2 regions of the Halobacteroides halobius DSM 5150 genome follow, and region 2 is predicted to be linked to the other one. Evidence: riboswitches for the same ligand, from Rfam matches in the RefSeq annotation. Region 2 holds a riboswitch; the other holds the start of a gene.

The links. A riboswitch is a leader RNA that binds a small molecule or an ion and turns the genes downstream of it on or off. The one in region 2 is predicted to bind lysine.
Region 1: another riboswitch for lysine. It lies ahead of HALHA_RS06780 (Na+/H+ antiporter NhaC family protein); the one in region 2 lies ahead of lysA (diaminopimelate decarboxylase).

What each region holds. Positions count from the first base shown of each region.
Region 1 is NC_019978.1:1,383,743-1,387,948, reverse strand. Features, by position in the region: gene HALHA_RS06795 (manganese efflux pump MntP) at 1-458, shown strand, start outside; gene HALHA_RS06790 (divergent polysaccharide deacetylase family protein) at 612-1,799, shown strand; gene HALHA_RS13475 (hypothetical protein) at 1,843-1,983, opposite strand; gene HALHA_RS06785 (protease complex subunit PrcB family protein) at 2,160-2,636, shown strand; lysine riboswitch at 2,704-2,845, shown strand; gene HALHA_RS06780 (Na+/H+ antiporter NhaC family protein) at 2,903-4,093, shown strand.
Region 2 is NC_019978.1:587,339-591,544, reverse strand. Features, by position in the region: gene lysA (diaminopimelate decarboxylase) at 96-1,409, opposite strand; lysine riboswitch at 1,526-1,696, opposite strand; gene HALHA_RS02965 (TetR/AcrR family transcriptional regulator) at 1,876-2,448, opposite strand; gene HALHA_RS02960 (TonB-dependent receptor) at 2,464-3,804, opposite strand; gene HALHA_RS02955 (outer membrane lipoprotein-sorting protein) at 3,853-4,206, opposite strand, start outside.

The sequences.
Region 1 (4,206 bases), 800 kb from region 2:
AAATTGAAAGAGGAAATCTTATTTTATCTTTTGGAAGTTTTCAATTTCTATTTGTTTTATTAGGAGCTTTATTTGGTAGTTATATTGATGGTAATTATTTTAATATCAGTGGATATATTAGTGGAGTAGTAATTTTATTATTGGGTTTATTACTATTAAAAGAAGGTCATGAAGATGACGAGGCTTGTGTTTATACAAAGTTAGATTTAATAACTTATGTAATTTTAGGAGTAAGTGTTAGTATTGATGCTTTAGGAATTGGTTTTTCAGTACTATATAATTTAAGTTTAAAGCTTATTCTTTTAAGAGCGACTGTGATTGGATTGGTTGCTTGCTTACTTACCTTTGTTTCTTTTGTAATTAGTAACTACATTAAAAGCTTTATGGTTATTGAGAAGTATGCTGATTATTTAGGTGGGGTAATCTTAATCATATTTGGTCTGAAAATGATTTTATGATAAAATATAAGTTTTAGCGGTAAAAAGGCTCTGGTATTTACGTAAATACCAGAGCCTTTTTAATTTATCTATATTGATAGGATATATATAGTGATATTTCTGGTTTGATTTTGAATATAATATGGTAAAGGATTTAGGAGTTGTTATAATAAAATGATAAAATTTAAAGTAGAAAAAAGAATCCATTTTATTGTAGTGATTAGTGTGTTCTTATTTTCATCTATATTTACCTTTTTTATAAAAGGAAATAATTTATTAGCAAATGAAAGACTAGCTATAACTCCAGGCCAAAAAGGAATAAAAACTATAGTCAGGGCCAAAATTAGAAATGTAATTCTTTATTCTTCTGTTAGTCAAGCTATAAATAAAGTTGTAGATCATGAAAGTTATCAGGTGAGAAAAAGAATTGAAAGTTTAGCTATAGATTTATCTCATAATGCAAAGATAGCACTTAAAGATGTAGGTTATAAAAATGGTAAAATATATTATAATTTTTCATCTAAGATATATAAACTAAAATTAATGGAACAATTTGCATTAATTGATTCTTTACTTCAAATTGGTGGTAGAATAAATGGTGCTAAAACAGGTTATTTCTTAATTAATGGTCGGAAAGCAAAACTGTCATCTTATATTAATTTTAAATCTCCTTTTAGAGTTAGACGAGGACCAGCTAAAGTAGCAATTATCATTGATGATTTTGGAAATAGGGCTGCAGGAACAGATGAAATACTAAAGTTAGAACAAAAGATAACTTGCGCTATCTTACCCTTTAAAGAAACTTCAACTGAAGAGGCAAGAGAGATTAAGGAAAATGGATTTGATGTAATTGTACATTTACCAATGGAGTCAGAAAAGGGTAAGTTAAGTTGGTTAGGTTCTAAACCAATTTTAACTAGTTTATCGACTAAGGAGATTAAATCTAGAGTTCAAGAAGCAATAATTGATATTCCAACAGCAATTGGGTTTAATAATCATACTGGTTCTAAAGCTACTGCTAATAAAAGAGTAATGGAAGCTATTTTAAAGGTAGCAAAAAGTAATAATTTAATAGCTATAGATAGTCGTACTACTTCTAAATCAGTTGTAGGGCAGCTAGCTAATAAATTAGAAGTTCCTTACTTAGAAAGGGATGTGTTTTTAGATAATAAAAAAGATTATGGTGATATTAGAAAGAATCTTTTATTATTAGTAGCTCATGCTATCAAAGAAGGTCAAGCAATAGGGATTGGTCATGTTGGCCCACATGGTGGGAGAATAACTTTTTCAGTTTTAAGTAAAATATTACCTTCGTTAGATAAGATAGGAATAAAGTTTGTCGGAATAAGTGATTTAATCTAATATTGTAAAAAAGCCAGGGTTTCCTGGCTTTTTTGAAAGAAAGCTACTTTTTTTTAATAAAGCCCATAATTCTACCTAATAGAAATGCTCCAGCCGCTGTAACAATTAATTTAGAATAATGATTTGTTTCTTGGTTATCATCCATAGTTTTGCTTAGTTGATTTTTAATTTCATTTAACATCATTTGTGGGCCTCCTTTCAAGGTTATTATTAACTTATGGAGAAGAAAATATCCCAGAAATGCCTTTAAATCAAACCTAAACTTATTCATTAAAATATTAGTCACTTAAGACCATAAAGATTGCAAAAAAGACAAAATTATAATATAATAAACAATATAACAAACAAGGAGAGATAATTATGAAGTACAAAATAATAATTTTAAATCTATTAATAGTCTTAGCAATTAGTGGTTGTAATTTAAGGCAAGGAAAAGTTATTTATAATAACACAGAAAAATTAGAGGGTAGAAAGTTAAGTAGTGAATCTATTAAACAAGGGCAAATGAAACTAATAACGCCTAATTCCATTGGTCAGTTACGCAACAAGCTAAGAGGTATTGAAAATTTATCATTAAATAATAGGATTGCTGTTTATGCTTCATTAGGCGAGCGTTCATCAGGAGGATTTCAAATTAAAATAAAAGAGATTAGAAAAAAAGATGATAATTTAATTGTAACTGTTAAAGCAGTTGGACCGTCACCAAATCAAGCTGTAATCCAAATGATTACCTATCCTTATGATATTGTTGAACTATCTTTAAAAGAAAAGGAGATTAAGAAGGTTTTCTTTTTAACCCCAGCAGAAGATAAGTTAAAGATGATAAATATAAACTAAAATAAGGATGAAATTATTTTTTTCTTGCTTTAGTTACTAATGTGTGTTATTCTAAATATAAACAAAATAATAAGGTAGAGGAGCAGTTATCAAAAGTACTTAGCTAAGGAAAGGGTTAACTGCCGAAACAACAAATTAAAATATTTGTTGTTGGGTTTATACTTAACAGGTATAAAACTGTTAAAAAAGCACAGTTAGCTACATGGATAATGGGTGTATTAATCTTCTTTGATGATTATGCTAATAGTTTGATTGTAGGAACTACAATGCGGTCGATTACAGATAAGTTAAAGGTATCCCGAGAAAAGTTATCTTATATTGTTGATTGTACAGCCGCACCTGTAACTAGTATGGCATTTATTTCAACTTGGGTTGGTTATGAAATGGGATTAATTCAGGATGCTTTTACTAAGTTAGGCATTGAGCAAAATGTTTATTCTGTTTTCCTTAAAACAATTCCGTATCGATTTTACAGTATATTAGCTTTATTTATGATTTTAGTAGTTATTTGGACTGGCAAAGATATAGGTCCTATGCATCAAGCAGAGCAAAGGGCTAGAAAAACTGGAAAGGTATTAGCAGATGGGGCCACACCAATGGCTTCTGAAGAACTAACAGAGATGAATTATAAAGAAAATAATAGTATGAAATGGTATGATGCTTTTTTACCTATTATTACAGTTATTATAGTTTCTTTAGTTGGTTTATGGTATAATGGTGGTGGATTAGCAGCCGATGTGGGACTTAGAGAAGCATTTGGAAATGCTGATTCTAGTGTAGTTCTTCTATGGGCTTCGTTTAGTGGTACAATAGTTGCAGGAATATTAGGACTATTTAAAGGGAATTTAGAAGTAGAAGAAATTATGGAAGGTTGGATTGATGGAGCTAAAGCATTAGCTGTAGCCTGTGGTATTCTTATTCTAGCTTGGTCCTTAGGAACAGTAATTGAAAAGCTAGGAACAGCTAATTATATTGTAGCTTTAACTAAGGATATTATTCCACCATTTTTACTTCCAACAATGATGTTTGTTATTCCGGGCATAATTGCTTTTGCTACAGGTACTTCTTGGGGAACTAACGCAATTATTATGCCTTTAGCAATTCCAATGGCGTATCAATTTGGGGCACCTATGTTACCAACAATTGGAGCAGTATTGACTGGTTGTGTTTTAGGAGACCACTGTAGTCCAATATCTGATACTACAATTATGTCTTCTACAGCTTCAGCTGCCGACCATATTGATCATGTTAATACACAAATCCCTTATGCGCTTATAGTAGGAATCATTTCTATTGTCTTTGGCTTTATTCCAGCTGGATTTGGACTACCTTACTGGGTAGTATTTCCATTATTGCTATTAGGTATGATTGCTTGCTATATAGCTATTAATATATTCGGAAAAGAAGTCGAAGGAGATGAAGTAACAATAGAAGATACAAAAGAAATTACCGCATAACTTTTGGTTTAGAGCAGGATAATTCCTGCTCTTTTTTTAGTATTAAGTTCACTTAAGATATAGTCACTTATGAACATAAAAATAAAAATCATAAACAATAAAAAAAAGAATAC
Region 2 (4,206 bases):
TTATTATTCTTCTATTTAACCTTCATAATTATACCATAAAAAGTTATAAAAAAAAAGTAAGAGCGCTTAAGCACTCTTACTACTTAATAATTTCTCTATTTAAGTCTCTCTGGAAGAACATCATTAGAGATTAAATCTTGCTTACTTTCGGGCTTTACAATCCAATCAATATTATTCTCACTTAATAATAAAACCCCAGGCCTTGTTACTCCATTATAATTACTACTCATAGCATATCCATAAGCTCCAGTACAAGATGTTAATAGTATATCTCCTGGCTCTATGTGCGGTAATTTAATATCCTTAATTAAAATATCACCTGATTCGCAACACTTACCTGTAATAGTAACAGTCTCTTCTAATTCTTGGTCAGCTTTATTAACCACACATGCTTCATATTCGGCATCATATAAAGCTGGTCGGATATTGTCTGGCATTCCACCATCTACCGCAACATATTTTCTGATATTTGGAATTTGTTTCACTGAACCAACCCGATAAATAGTAGAACCAGCCGTACCTACAATTGAACGACCTGGTTCATTAATTATTTTAGGTAATGGCATATCAAGACTCTCACATGTTTCTTTAATCGTTTTAGTTACAATCTCAGCGTACTGATCAATACTTGGTTTTTCCTCATCTTCAGTATAAGGAATTCCAATTCCACCACCTAAATTTAACTCTTCCATTACTAAACCTGTCTCTTCTTTTACTTCTTCTACAAAATCCATCATAACCTCTATTGCTTTAGCAAATGATTTTAATTTGAAGATTTGAGAACCAATATGACAATGAAGTCCTACTAACTTCACATTTTTTAACTCTTTAACTTGCTTAATTGTTTCTAATGCTAAACCATTTTGTACTCCCACTCCAAACTTAGAATCAGTCTGACCAGTTTGAATATAGCTATGAGTATGAGCTTCAATTCCAGGCGTAACTCGTAATAAAATATCTTGTACTACTCCATGTTTCCCTGCTAATTGATTTAATAACTCTAATTCATATTGATTATCTACCACAAAACTTTTAATTCCTGCATCTAATGCCATTTCAATCTCATCAGGTGTTTTATTATTTCCATGAAAATAAATCTTTTCTACTGGGAAATCTGCCTCTAATGCCACATGTAATTCTCCACCCGATACGACATCTAAACCTAAACCTTCTTGGTCAATAATTCTTGCCATAGCTACTGATAAAAATGCCTTACTAGCATATAAAGTTTCAGAATTGGGGTACCACTTTTCAAAGGCTTCTCTATAAGCACGACAATTATCTCTAATTTCTTTTTCATCTAAAATATACAAAGGAGTCCCATATTCCTCAGCAATATCTACTAAATTATGTCCAGCAACCTCTAAAATTCCATCCTGACTAACCTCCATTGTTCCTTGTAATTTCATAAAAACTACTCCTTTCTCCCTGCTCTATAGTTGTGTATGAGCTTTTAACTTCTCACACTAATTGCTAACCTATAATAAAAAAAGGTTATGAGCTTTTCTCATAACCAGATCTCCAGTCGTAAGATAGCTCTCCACAAAGTGGCAGTAATATAACTATTAATTATATCCCCAACCCTAAGAGATAGCAATTGCTTTTAGGGCTTCGGCAATAATCCCTTTCCTCCTAATTCTACACTCAGACCTAGCTCCTTAGAAGTACTAATAATCATTGCTCCTCTATCATTCTATTTAACTGCAAATAGCTTAACATAATTATTCTGTCTTGTCAAACCTTTTTGAGATTAATTATCAATTGTTTTTTCTGTAACAACCTCCTGATATTCTCCATAATAATTAGTCCCCCACACACCTACTAAAATTAATACAGCACCTACAAAATAAAACCAATAATAGACTACAAAAACTATTAGGCTTGTAGTAACCCATTAAAAATTAGCTCAATAATCTCATTCTTTATTTTAGTAACCGGAAATTCGTCTCTAAACATAAACCAGTGTAGAGCATTAATATTAACCATGCCGATTAAGGAAGCAGTAGCAGTCTCAATATCTAACTCTTTAAACTTTCCTGTCGTTACTCCCTGTTCAATGATCTCTTGAATAACAATGGTATATTTGCTTCTGATCTTTTTAATATGTTCTTCAAACTTATTCTTATACCCTAAACTTTCCCGAGTTAAGAATTTACAAAAATCCCGATGTTGATTATAGAATTCAAGATGAATGGTAACTGTTTTATCCAATTTTTTAGCCGGATTATCTATTCCTGCAATTCCCCGCTTAATCTCTTCAGTTAACTGATTAAAACCCATTTCTACTAACGAAGAAATTAAATCTTCTTTATTATTAAAGTAGCGGTATAAAGTTCCTTTTCCAACTCCTGCTTCTTTGGCAATCTCCTGCATCGTAGTATCAGCAGCTCCATTCTGCGAAAATTTTTCTACAGCTACTGTGAAAATTTTTTTTCGTTTGGAATTCATAGCTTCAACTCCCTTTTAAAATTCTACCTTTAAGCGAGTATAAATTCTATCATCTCCTAAATTAGAAATCAAGCTTGATTGGCTGTCGCTGTTACTTTCTTTATAAGTCCCGCCGATCTGCAGTTCAGTAGAATTAGCTAGAGAATAAGTAAACTGCGGTTCAATTAAATAAGTTTCACTCTCTGCTTCATAGATGGCATTAGCTTCTATTGTATGGAAGGTAAAGACCGGTTTATCAAAGTGGACGTTAAAGGCTTTAATATCAGCTTCGCTGTCTAATCGGCCCTGCTGGTAATAAACCTGCCCGACTAAATATAGGTTATTTTCAAACTTATAATCCGCTCCTAAGGTTGCTTGGATTCGATTATCAAACTGATCATCTTCATACATACTGTAAGCAACTTCGCTCCAGACACCGATACCATTGATATCGCCAATGACATCAATTCCCACTTGATTAGTTTCGGGGTAAAGGATAAAGGAGTCTAAAGTCTTATTGTTACTATCACAATAAGTAGCAAAACCTTCTGGATCATTTGTTTGATTTACATATTCCTCATAATTCCTAATCAAATCATTCACTTGATTTTCTAGATAGTCTCTATCCACTATGGGTAATTTATCGCGACCGTGATATACAGTTGCTGATACATCAAATCCTTTCAATCCGCGCTTAGTAACCTTGAAACCAGCTTGAGTATTTTCAACATCATCCTTTACTTCATCCAGTGGATTATTAATTACTTTTTCTTTAATATCACTTTGTAAAGAATTAATTCCTTTTATTTCTGATACCATTGTAGCTACCTTATTATTAAATTTATTCAATAAATTTATTTTTTGCTCCTTACTCATTTGATGCGTCTTAAAAAACGGCGTCACAACTCCTGAGATCTCAATCCGCTTCGGAGCATAGTAAGTTCCCTTCACTGCCTTGACTGCTACCTTTTCATTCATCGGCTTGAGGGCGGTTAAATCTCGAGGATTAAAGTAATTAGTCGGTTGAAGTTTATAAGAGCTGCCCCAGCTAATCTTCTGTTTGCCTAATTGCCAATCCATATTTTTAGTGTAGTAATTTACATAAGCTTCAGCAATCTTCACTTCTGTTTCCCGCTTTGAACTAGGTAACGTAAAAGATTTAGCTTCTAAATCCACATACACATCAGCAGTAAACCCAAATCTCTTCTCTAAGATTAAATTAAACTTTTCTGTATCAGTTAGATTCCCATTATCAAGATTAGCAACTAAGTCACTCTCTAAACTTCCGGAAATTTCAACTTCATCAGCCGCTAAAGCTCCCGTACCAACTACCATTAGCAGGGCCAACACTAACGACAATAATTTCAATTTCTTCATCATTATCCCTCCTGTTAATTAGTTGTCAGTTGTTAGCTAATAACTAACTTAATATCTTCGTAAATTACGAGTAGTAAACCGCCGGGGATTAATCTGTTGATCATAAGTAATCTCTTTTATATACAGTACTGTCTTTGTACCTTGCTGCTTATTCTTCATTGTCATCTGGTACGGTGTCCAGTAGCCGTCGATCTGTTTAATATTATCATTTGTCAATACCTTATATAACTTACCTTGAGCATCATAAAACTTAATCTTAGATGGAACCCAGTTGCTTTTTCTAACCCACATCTTACCGTACTTATACTCAATCTCTTCATCAGTGGGTACCAACTTTAGTAGATACTGACTGCTGTCTTTATTCAAAATTGTTGCCTCATAATCCTCTTTATAATTTCCGCC